Regions from separate parts of the Leifsonia sp. A12D58 genome, predicted to be linked through region 2. Evidence: predicted binding sites of a transcription regulator. Region 2 holds the regulator's gene; the other holds the start of a gene.
The links. Region 2 encodes HrcA, which represses chaperone genes, less so after heat shock. Its sites were predicted from a motif close to TTNGCACTCGNNNNNNNCGAGTGCNAA; they were not measured.

Region 1 (6,009 bases), on a different contig from region 2:
TATGACTTTTCATTCTCGGGGTTGAAGACCGCTGTGGCTCGTTGGGTGGAACAGCGCCAGGATGCCGGTGACGAGGTCCCCATCGCGGATGTCGCTGCCAGCTTCAGGGAAGCGGTGGTCGATGTGCTGCTCACGAAGGCCATCGCCGCCTGCAACGATTTCGACGTACCTCGCCTGCTCCTGGGCGGAGGCGTGGTCGCCAATGCGAGGCTGCGCGCCGTGGCTGAGGAACGCACGGCGGCGGCAGGCATAGCGCTCCGGGTTCCGCCGTTGTCGCTCTGCACCGACAATGGCGCAATGATTGCAGCGCTTGGAGCGCAACTGATCATGGCCGGCCACGAACCGTCGACGCTTGAGTTCGGCGCGGATTCTACGCTTCCCGTCACCCAAATTCAGGTGTAAGAAACGCTCAAATCTCCCGTTGGCGGCGGACTGAGGCTATCCTGAAGTAGGGGATAACCAGCCGAAATAGCTGGCTGACACCAGATTTGATCGTGGGTTGTCATGCTGGCACCGCGAATGCCCGGCTTTCGGAAGGAGCCTAGAAAATGACTGACCCGAACCTCCCTCCCACTACTCCGCAACCCGCACCGGTGCAGCAAGCGCCTGCGTACCAGCAGGCACCGACGTATTACCAGCAGACCCCGCCCGCACCGCAGTACGGCCAGACGTCTGGCCAGCCGGCTCAGCCTGGCAAGTACAACGTTCTGGCAATCGTCTCACTGGTCTCTGCGTTCTTCTTTTCGCTTGTCGCAGTGATCACCGGTCACATCGCGCTGAGTCAGATCAAGCGCACCGGTGAGCAAGGGCGCGGACTCGCTATCGCCGGGCTGGTACTCGGCTATCTCGGCATCCTTGCTTCGATCATTGGCACCATCATCTTCTTTGCGGTATTCCTGCCGTACATGGCGACTGTCGACCCCAATACGTTCACTACCAACTAGTGCCGTTCACAACGGTTCATCTTCGTGATGGCGAACCGTGTGCGATGGCGAATGTGACTGCGAAGCATCTGAAAGGAACGAACTCCGATGAGTGATCCACAGAATCCAGAAGTTCCCCGCGTCCCCGAAGTACCCGATGTGCCGCAGGTTCCTGAGGTACCGCAGGTGCCCGAGATCCCCGACCCCTTCGCCCCGGATGCCACGACTGCTGCGGCTACCCCGCAGCCCCCACAGGCATCGACCCCCTCGACACCAGAGGGTTCTGGCACCCCAGATACCCCAGGCTCTCCCAACGCCGCCGGCACACCTGGCACTCCGGAAGCCCCTCAGGTGCCCCCAGTCGCTCCGACCCCTCCGGCTCCGGCTGCCGGAAGCCCCTATGGTGCTCCGACGCAGCAGCCACCCGCGTACGCAGCCGGAGGCCAGCCGCCGGCATACGGTGCGCCAACTCCGCCGCCGCCTGGATACGGCACTCCCGGTGCGCAGCCATACGGCGGAGCGCCCGCGGCCAAGCAGCCGGTGCTGAGCATCATCTCGTTGGTCGCCGGTATCGTCGGTCTGCTTGGATTCCCCGTGGTCTTCCTGCCCATCGTCGGAGGCATCCTCGGTCTCATCATTCCCGCCGGTGCCGTCGTCCTTGGATTCCTCGGACGGTCGAAGGAGCCGCGGGCCAAGGGCATGTGGTTGACCGGCATCATCACCGGTTTCGTCGGTCTTGCGATCGCCGTGATCAGCATCATCGGCTGGGCGATCGTTATCGCGTCGTTCCCGTCCAATGGATACAACTACAACTACTAGGCAGCAGCCAGTAGTAACTCAGTCGCTCAATTCAGCGTGGGCGCCACATCGCGTGGCGCCCACGCTCATTCTCGGAGGTCGTTTCAATGGTTGGGCAGCACAGTGACTCCGGGGCGCCCTCGGAGGCTGGGTCGCACCCGGAACCTGAGACGCCAAACGATGACTTCCGGTTGGACCTGACACGTCCGCCAGCTCCCGTCGAGGGGCAGCTCGCCTACGAGTCGACGGTGACGGCTCCCACAGAGTGGGTGCCGTACGTCTACACGAACGCTGAGATCCAGGCGCTTACCGAACGCCGCGAACTCTCGGTCGCTTCGCTGGTTTGCGGCCTGATCGGTCTGCTGCTCGCGGTATTCGGAGTCTGGGGGATTCTGTTGTCAGTAGCCGCCCTGGTGCTCAGCCTGGTAGCGAGGCGCACCGAGCGGATGGCCGGAGGGCTGTGGATCTACGGGTTTCTGACGGGCGCCATCGGCCTGGTGCTCAGCGTCGGCTGGATCGTGCTGATCGCCGTCATTTTTCCGAGACTGTAGAAGCCGCAGGACGCGCCACGCGTTCGACCAACAGGGCAGTGCGCTTTCCACCGACCCGCGTCATGATGAGGGTTCCCGACGCTGTGCCTGTCAGACGCAGACGGGTACGGAGCGTTGCCGGATCGACATCCACACCGCGCTTCTTGATCTCAAGAGTGCCGATCCCGCGTGCCTTCAGCGCCTGCTTCAGCTTCTTCTCGTCGAAGGGCAGCTCATCGATCACCCGGAATGCCGTGGCGAACGGTGAATCGGCCAGGGTGTCAGAGGTGAAGTACGCGATGCCCTCACTCAGCATCCCCGCATCGACCGAGCGGGCCAGGTCGCCGATGAGGCGCGCGCGGATAACGGCGCCATCAGGTTCGTAGACGTACTGCCCAAGTGGTGCAACATCGACATCTTCGGTATCTGCGGCCGCGTTGAGCTCGGCGACCCCACCTGCGGTGAGGACGAGCGCCGAGCGGCGGATGTTCTCTCGTGCGAGAACACCGAACCAGAGGGCCATCTCGACAAGCTGGCCGTCGACGGAGACCCATTGGGCCTCGGCATCCACTGGGATCGCGTCGCGGTCATGGCCTGGGCCGAGCTTCACGCCGAGCGGGAGTGTGTTGGCCAGACCGAAGACGTAGTCGAGCGAGGGGGAGTAGTCCTCTGGCCGCGTCAACCGGGATGTGTTGCCATGGCCTGCGGTTCGACGGGCGGGGTCAAACCAGGCGCCGTCGAAGCCGGTCAGGTCGAATGTCTCTGCGTTTGCCTGCTCGACGTGCGCCTGGGAAAACGGAGCAAGGTTGAAACTCGCGACTGTGGCGGTAATCTCGTCGGTGTCGACGGCCGTCACTGCGAGGTCCATGGCGGACATCGCCATCGCGTCGCCGCCGATACCGCATCCGAGATCTGCGACTTTGTGCAGGCCTGCTCCGGCAAAGCGGCCAGCGTGCAAGGCTGCGACTCGAAGCCGGGTGGCCTGCTCCAGGCCCGCCTCGGTGAACAGCATCCGCGCGGCGAATTCACCAAACTTGCCCTGGGCCTTTGCGCGCAGTTTCGACTGGGTGAGCACCGCGGCTACCAGCCCGGGAGAGTGGCCGGCCTTTCGCAGATCGGCGACAAGTCGCACAACATCTGCACTCGACTCATACGCGGGAAGGGAATCGAGAAGCCGCAGGCCCTCTGGTGATAACAGCTCGACGAGCTCTGAGCGATCCATTACGTCACGGTAGCACCGATGCCGGTGCCGTCATTGTCTGGCACTCACGTTGCGTGAGTGCCAGATGCGCCCTAAACTCGAATTAGCACTCTCGACGTGAGTCTGCCAACCCTATGTCTTAGTTAAGAAAGAGGTCAACCGTGTCGGTCTCCATCAAGCCGCTCGAGGATCGCATCGTCATCAAGCAGGTCGAGGCAGAGCAGACTACTGCTTCAGGTCTTGTCATTCCTGACACTGCCAAGGAGAAGCCCCAGGAGGGTGAAGTTGTTGCAGTAGGCCCCGGCCGCATCGACGACAACGGCAACCGCATCCCGCTCGACGTCGCAGTCGGCGACAAGGTTATCTACTCCAAGTACGGCGGAACCGAGGTCAAGTTCGGCGGAGAAGACCTCCTCGTTCTCTCGGCTCGCGATGTTCTCGCAGTGGTAGTTCGCTAGTTTTACGCTTCATCATCGGGCCCCGGATAGCATCGCTATCCGGGGCCCGATCTTTTTCTGCGAGGCTGGTTTCTACCGGCCCTAGGATTGGCAGATGTCAGCAGAACCAGTGGTAACCCCCGCTCCCGTACGGGTCGACCGCAGTGAAAACAGCAAGGGCCTCATCTACGCCGTCTCGGCCTATGTGCTGTGGGGCATGCTGCCGCTGTATTTCCTGTTGCTCGTACCGACGAATGCGTTCGAGATCGTTGCGTGGCGCGTTCTGTTCTCCCTGCTGTTCTGCGCGCTGGTCATCACCGTCACTCGCAAGTGGCGTGCGCTCACCGCGGTGCTGAAGAAGCCACGGGTGGTGCTGACGATGGGACTCGCGGGCGTCTTCATCTACGTCAACTGGCAGACGTATGTGTTTGCGGCGGTCAGCGGACACGTGGTCGAAGCCGCTCTCGGGTACTTCATCAACCCGATCGTCACGATCTTTCTCGGCGTGCTCGTCTTGCGGGAGCGGCTTCGCTTCATGCAATGGCTTGCAGTCGGTATCAGTGTGGTGGCGGTGGGAGTACTCACCGTCGGCTACGGTGCTGTGCCGTGGATCTCGCTGATCCTCGCTTTTTCGTTCGGCTTCTACGGCTTGATCAAGAAGAAGGTCGGCAACGATGTGGATGCCGTAACCGGATTGACGCTGGAGACTGCCTGGCTGGCACCGATCGCCATCATCCAGTTGATCGTCGTAGCCGCACTGTCCGGGCTGACATTCGGCACCATCTCGCCGGGGCACACGCTTGGCCTGGTGACACTCGGTGTCGTTACGGCCGTGCCGCTGCTCTTTTTCGCTGCGGCGGCCAGGCGGCTTCCGCTCACCACGATGGGCCTGATCCAGTACTTCGCACCCGTGCTGCAACTGCTCGTGGGCGTGGTGGTACTACACGAAGCGATGCCGGTCGAACGTTGGGTAGGTTTCGGCCTGGTTTGGGTGGCCCTGGTCATGCTCACTATCGACATGGTTGTCGCCGGACGAGCACCGCGGCGAGCAACCCTCGAGCCGGTCTAGGGGGACAACCGGGCCGCTCACCGTCTGGTGTGAGAGAGAATCCGCGATCAGATGATAAATCGTAACGATTTGGGTCGGTTTACACGGTTGTTACACGGTTGTCTTGTTTCAGGTGGTTCCTGTCAATACTGTGACAGGACGGTAGCCAGTCGGTTGCTGTGTTCTTTAAGTATTCCTAGTCCCAAGGAGCAACATGAGCGTATTCGCGAAGGCCTCGGCCTCCCGCTCAGTTCGGGCAGTAGTCACTGGTATCGCCATGGTCGGCGTCAGCGCACTCCTGCTCACTGGATGCAGCAACGGTTCGGCAGACACCCCGGCCGACACCAGTAGCCCGGCTGCAAGCGGCGACGCAAACCAGATCGATGCCGGCGACCGCGATCTCAGTCTGAAGATCGGCACCATCCTTCCCCAGAGTGGCGCTCTCGCCTTCCTCGGGCCGCCCGAAGAAGCCGGCGTCAAGCTGGCAGTTCAGGATATCCAGGACGCCGGACTCGGCATCGACATTGAGGCGATCCTGCGTGACTCGGGTGACACCACGACCGATACCGCAACCGTGTCGGTGACCGACCTTCTGTCGCAGAAGGTCTCAGCCATCGTCGGTGCAGCATCCTCCGGTGTCTCCAAGACCGTGATCGACCAGATCGTCGGCGCTGGCGTCGTACAGTTCTCGCCGGCAAACACCTCGGCAGACTTCACTGACTACCCAGACAAGGGCCTGTACTGGCGTACAGCGCCGTCTGACGTGCTGCAGGGCGAGGTGCTCGGTAACCTGATCGCTGAAGATGGTAACTCGACCCTTGGCCTTATCGTGCTGAACGACTCGTACGGAACCGGCCTGGCCGAGTCAGTCACGACTGCGTTCGAAGGTGCTGGCGGCAAGGTCGTCGCGACGTCGCTGTTCAACGAAGGTGACTCCAACTTCGCGTCGCAGATCTCTGAGGTGACGGCAGCCAACCCGGACGCGATCGCACTGATCACGTTCGACCAGGCCAAGGTCATCACTCCGGCGCTCGTCGGAACCGGCTTCCCTGGCGACAAGCTCTACTTCGTC
Region 2 (6,009 bases):
CGCGCAATATTCCGGCTGGCGCGGGCTTTTTCGCGCGCCAGCCGCAATATCCCGCGCCCATTTTGCGGCGGTCGCGGAATTCGCCACGGTGAGACCACGCTCAACACGCTCAACACGCTCAACTGATCGACTGGTGAAGACCTGCGCTTAACGCAGAACCGCCTGCCAAGGACAAGCCTGGCAGGCGGTTCTGTTCGCTGACGCGAAGTGACGTGACTAGCTCACGAACTTGATTGACAGCGGGTAGACGTACGTTTCGCCCTTGTTGGCTGCGACGGCAGCCAGGATGCTGAAGATGATTGTAACTACCCACACGGCGAACATGATCAGGAAGCCGATCACGATGAGCGACAGGATGGCCCCGATGATGTAGCCGATCAGCATTGTGATCTGGAAGTTCAGCGCCGCAGCGGTGTGCTGGCGGATGAACGGGCCACGATCCTTCAGGACGAGGTAGCCGATCAGTGCGGGCAGCAACTCGAAGAAGATGCCACCGATGTGTACGAGCGTCGCCCAGAGCTTCTCGTCAGCGGGGCTGAGCTGGCTGGGACCCTGGTACGGGCTGGCAGGAGGGGGAGGTGCGTCAGACATGATGATTCCTTTCTGGCGCTTGAATCGCGCGGGCTGAGGACGATGAGATGACGTGCAGTGATCACAGTAGCCACTGGAACGATGTCGCGCATCGCGGCTGTGCGAGTGTTTAGTTTTTGTCCAGGTGAGCGGCCTGCAGGCAAAGCGGGCGACAGCTCACCGTGAGCCGCTCAACTAATGAAGCGGATGGCGAACGGATAGCGATAGTGGAAACCGTCTTTCGCCTTCATGAAGCCGAGGATTGAGAAGACCACGCCGATGATCCACAGCACCCAGATGAGGTTGCTGAGGAACGAGAGCAGACCGAACGTGATGACGCCAAGAACGAAGGTGGCGATGTAGATCACGACATACCCGATCCCCAGGGTGATTTGAAAGTTCAGGGCTTCTTTAGCCTCAACGTTGGTGAACGAACCGCGGTCCCTGAACACCAGCCAGATGATGAGCGACGGCAGAAACCCCAGGATGCCGCCCAGGTGTGCAAATGATGCCCACTGTTTGTCATCCATTGCCGAGAGCGGTGCCGGCGGAGTCGAGGGTGGCTGCCCGTAATCGCGTGCGGCCTGCGGATTGGCGTCTCGTTGCCCGGCGCCATCGCTTGGATCAGGGGGAGTCTGTGCATGTGGATCAGTCATGATCAATGCCCTTCAGGCGGATACGTGGACACGCAACGCGCTGTAACAGTCAACGCTACTGCCGTGAAACTCCCCATGGCAATCAAAGAAGCCTCAGGTTGACGCGATATGATTAGCACTCAGTCAATGCGAGTGCTAATGCTTGTACGCGTGCCGAGTGAAGAGGGAGGCTGTAGCTGAATGGTGTCCGAACGCAGCCTTGAAGTCCTGCGGGTGATTGTCCAGGACTACGTCGCGTCACGCGAGCCGGTTGGATCGAAATCGATCGTCGACCGTCACTCCTTCGGTGTTTCAGCCGCGACCATCCGCAACGACATGGCCCTGCTTGAAGAGGAAGAACTCATCGCAGCGCCCCATACCTCGTCGGGCCGGATCCCCACCGACAAGGGCTACAGGCTGTTCGTCGATCACCTGGCCAATGTGAGGCCGTTGTCGCCCGCTGCACGCACGGCAATTGAAACTTTCCTCGGTCAGTCATCCGACCTCGATGAGGTACTCGCCCGCAGTGTTCGCCTGCTGTCCCAGCTCACGAACCAGGTTGCCCTGGTTCAGTACCCGTCCTTGTCTCGCGCCAGAGTGCGCCACATCGAACTGGTTCCGCTCACCGACCGCCGGGTGCTGTCTGTCTTGATCACCGATTCGGGCCGAGTTGAGCAGCGCGTCATTGATCTGCCGCGCGTGGTGGATGAAGAGCAGCTCAGCATGGTCAGGTCTGCTCTCAACCACGCAGTCGGCGGACTGAGCATGGCCGAGGCGGCAAACGCGCTGCGAGAGGCCGAGAGCCTCGGTCCCGTTCCTGTGCGCGACCTGCTTGACCCGATCGTCGCCACTCTGATCGAACAGGTCGGGGCCAACCGCCACGACCGCCTCGTGATGGCTGGCGCTGCAAACCTGGTGCGCACCGAAGAAGACTTCAGCGGCAGTATCTTCCCGGTACTCGAGGCAATCGAGGAGCAGGTCGTCCTTCTTCGTCTCTTCGGCGAGATGGCATCAGACCAGCATGGTGTGTCTGTGAGCATTGGGCGCGAGAACGCATCGTTCGGCCTCGGGGAGACCTCGGTGCTGACGAGCGGATATACCTCGTCGGGCGGCGACCTCGCCAGGCTCGGTGTGCTCGGCCCGACCCGCATGGACTACTCGAACAACATGGCTGCGGTTCGCGCCGTTGCCCGATACCTCTCTCGCCACCTCGGCGAGAACTAGCTTTTCATTTCCAATTTTCCCGTACGACAGATCAACAAGGAGAGCCGCTTTTGGCTGACCACTACGAAGTCCTGGGCGTTTCAAAAGACGCAACGATCGACGAGATCAAGAAGGCATACCGACGCCTGGCCAGACAGCTGCACCCCGATGTGAACCCCGGCGCAGAGGCCTCTGAACAGTTCAAGCTCGTCACACACGCCTACGACGTACTGAGCGACCCCAAGCAGCGCCAGCAGTACGACATGGGTGGCCAGGGCGGTGGCGGATTCGACAGCGGTAACTTCGGTAACTTCGGGGACATCTTCGAGACGTTCTTCGGTGGAGGCGGTGGAGGTGGCGGTCGCGGACCCCGCTCGCGTCGCGAACGCGGCCAGGATGCACTCATCCGCGTCGAAATCGACCTCGACGAGGTCATCTTCGGCACCCACCGCGATCTCGAGGTCGACACGGCCATCGTCTGTGAGACCTGCAACGGCAGCTGCTGCCAGCCGGGTACCTCGCCGGTCACCTGCGACATCTGCCACGGAACCGGCAGCATCCAGCGCGCGGTTCGTTCGTTGCTCGGTAACGTGATGACGTCAAGCCCCTGTGGCACCTGCCGAGGCTACGGCACCATCATCGCCACGCCCTGCGTGACTTGCCAGGGTCAGGGCCGCGTCCGCGCCCGCCGCACTGTTGCCGTCGACATCCCCGCAGGTGTCGACACCGGCCTGCGCCTGCAGATGCCGGGCAGCGGCGAAGCCGGACCTGCCGGCGGACCCAACGGTGACCTCTACCTTGAGATCAAGGTGCGCCACAACGACGTCTTCAGCCGCAACGGCGACGACCTGCTGTGCACGCTCGAAGTGCAGATGGCCGATGCAATCCTCGGGACGACCGCAACGATCAAGGGTCTCGATGGTGACCTCGAGGTCGAGTTGAAGCCGGGAACGCAGAGTGCAGAGATCATCACGGTCAAGGACCGTGGCGTGACCAAGCTGCGTGGCAGCGGCCGGGGCGATCTCAAGATCGGCATCCAGGTTGTCACACCGACGAAGCTTGACCACAAGGAGAAAGAGCTCATTCAGCAGTTCGCGGCCAGGCACAAGGGGCACGCCCCTGAGCTCAGCCAGTTCCAGCAGGGACTCTTCGCCAAACTGCGCGATCGCTTCCTCGGCTAGGCGCGTCGATGGCCCATTTCTACCTGGACGAGTCGCTCCAGCCTGATGCGTGTGCGCCTGGCGCGCTCGTAAGCATCGGCGGCAGCGAAGCCAAGCATGCAGTCACCGTCAGCCGTGTACGCCCCGGCGAGTCATTGCTGCTCGGAAACGGGCACGGTCTGATCGTCTCAGGCACCGTCGTCACCGCCGAGCCCGGCGAGCTGACGCTTCGTGTCGACGAGGCGACGCTGCACGCTGCGGCGACCCCGCGCATCCGTCTGGTTCAAGCCCTTGCCAAGGGCGATCGCGACGAGATGGCCATCCAGGCAGCGACAGAGCTCGGCGTCGACGGCGTGATTCCGTGGATCGCCGCACGCTCTATCTCCCGTTGGGAGGGCGCCAAGATCGCCAAGGGGCGTGAGCGCTGGGCAACCATCGTGCGTGAAGCCAGCAAGCAGTCGATTCGGCCGTGGCTTCCCGTCGTTGAAGATCTGACGACGACGAAGCAGTTGGTGAAGCTGGCCGGCGAGACACGGATGCTGTTGCTCGACCCGACGGCATCCGCTCGCCTGACCCAGTTCGACGCGACTGCGGCTGGTACGCAGGGCGAGGCCGAGCGCGACATCGTTCTCGTCGTCGGACCCGAAGGCGGCATCGCGCCATCGGAGCTGGCCCAGCTCGAAGCTGCCGGCGCGACCCAGGTGCGCCTGGGCGACACCGTGCTGCGCACATCGACCGCCGGACCCGCGGCTCTTGCCATCCTGAACGCAACGCTCAATCGCTGGTAACGCCAGCTTAAGATAGAGATATGTCTTCTTCAGGCGCGGGCCCAACCGAAAGTGCAGCACCGTCGATCTTCAGCCGCATCATCGCGCGCGAGATTCCAGCGACTGTTGTCGCAGAGACCGATCGCATCATCGCGTTCGAAGACATTGCCCCGCAGGCCCCTGTCCACATTGTGATCACCGTCAAGACTGAGAAGTACCGCAACGTCGTCGAGCTTGCAGCCGGCGATCCTGCCCTGCTCGCCGAGCTCATCGCTGTCGCGAACGACATTGCGGCTGAGCGCACGAACGGTCAGTTCCGCCTGGTGTTCAACACGGGAGCGGATGCCGGTCAGACGGTGTTCCACGTTCACGCGCATCTGCTCGGCGGACACCTCACGGAGGGATCCCTTGGCGGAGCATAACGACGCATCAGAACCGGCTACACCCGAGGTCGTTGCTCCGATGGCGGGAGCAGGCGAGGCCCGGATCCACATCGACGGAATCGCCATGGTCCGACTTCTCGGGCCGCAGGACCGATTCCTGACGACGATCGAGAAGCAATACCCATCAGTCAGCGTCCACGTGCGCGGCAATGAGATCACCGTGTCTGGTCCCGTCGCGCAGGTTGAAGCTGTCAGACGTCTCATCGAGGAGTTGCAATTGATGATTCACAACGGCCAGGAACTGGGGGAGTCAGAAGTGACAACCTCGGCGAAAATCTTGAACGACGACAGCACGCGCAGCCCGTCCGAGCTGCTCGGTCAGGCCATCCTCACGTCGCGCGGCAAGAGCATCAGGCCGAAAACCCTGGGCCAGAAAGACTACGTCGACGCGATCGACGAGAACACCATTGTGTTCGGCATCGGCCCCGCCGGTACCGGCAAGACCTACCTGGCTATGGCCAAGGCCGTCCAGGCACTGCAGCGCAAGGAGGTCGAGCGGATCATCCTGACGCGTCCGGCCGTCGAGGCTGGCGAGCGACTGGGCTTTTTGCCCGGCACGCTCACCGACAAGATCGACCCGTACCTGCGCCCGCTCTACGACGCTCTCAACGAGATGATGGACCCCGAGCTGGTTCCCAAGCTTCTCGCTGCAGGCACCATCGAGGTCGCTCCTCTCGCGTACATGCGTGGACGCACCCTCAACTCGTCGTTCGTCGTGCTCGATGAGGCACAGAACACCACACCAGAGCAGATGAAGATGTTCCTGACTCGTCTCGGCTTCGGCTCGAAGATGGTCGTGACCGGCGATATCACGCAGGTCGATCTGCCGGCGGGTTCCAGCGGACTCCGCTTGGTGACCCGGGTGCTCGACAACGTCGACGACATCCATTTTTCACGTCTGACAAGTGCAGACGTCGTGCGTCACACCCTGGTCGGTCGCATCGTTGATGCGTACACCGAATACGACGCGCACAAGCAAGCACAGCGCTACGAGAGCGAACAAGCACGCGAATTCGCAAACCGGGCAGAGCGTCGCTCTGGCGCGGTACGCGATCGCATCCCGAAACGGAGACAGAGTTGAGCATCGAAATCAACAACGAGTCGGCAATTCCTGTCGACGAGGCAACTATTCTGCGGTTGGCCGCATTCGCCCTGGATGCGATGCACGTGCACGCTGACGCCGACCTGGCGATTGTGCTGGTTGACGAGGGTGCAATGGAACAGCTTCACG

Region 1: the regulator HrcA is predicted to act here: its motif matches at 3,511-3,537, upstream of groES (co-chaperone GroES).

The regions. Positions count from the first base shown of each region.
Region 1 covers NZ_JBLJAT010000001.1:62,218-68,226, forward strand. The annotation lists gene tsaD (tRNA (adenosine(37)-N6)-threonylcarbamoyltransferase complex transferase subunit TsaD) at 1-402, shown strand, start outside; gene ACMT3I_RS00345 (DUF4190 domain-containing protein) at 549-944, shown strand; gene ACMT3I_RS00350 (hypothetical protein) at 1,032-1,742, shown strand; gene ACMT3I_RS00355 (hypothetical protein) at 1,913-2,272, shown strand; gene ACMT3I_RS00360 (THUMP-like domain-containing protein) at 2,253-3,473, opposite strand; gene groES (co-chaperone GroES) at 3,614-3,910, shown strand; gene rarD (EamA family transporter RarD) at 4,005-4,958, shown strand; gene ACMT3I_RS00375 (ABC transporter substrate-binding protein) at 5,152-6,009, shown strand, end outside.
Region 2 covers NZ_JBLJAT010000002.1:176,377-182,385, reverse strand. The annotation lists gene ACMT3I_RS06710 (DUF4870 domain-containing protein) at 217-591, opposite strand; gene ACMT3I_RS06705 (DUF4870 domain-containing protein) at 762-1,226, opposite strand; gene hrcA (heat-inducible transcriptional repressor HrcA) at 1,407-2,429, shown strand; gene dnaJ (molecular chaperone DnaJ) at 2,480-3,589, shown strand; gene ACMT3I_RS06690 (16S rRNA (uracil(1498)-N(3))-methyltransferase) at 3,598-4,356, shown strand; gene ACMT3I_RS06685 (HIT domain-containing protein) at 4,377-4,757, shown strand; gene ACMT3I_RS06680 (PhoH family protein) at 4,798-5,859, shown strand; gene ybeY (rRNA maturation RNase YbeY) at 5,856-6,009, shown strand, end outside.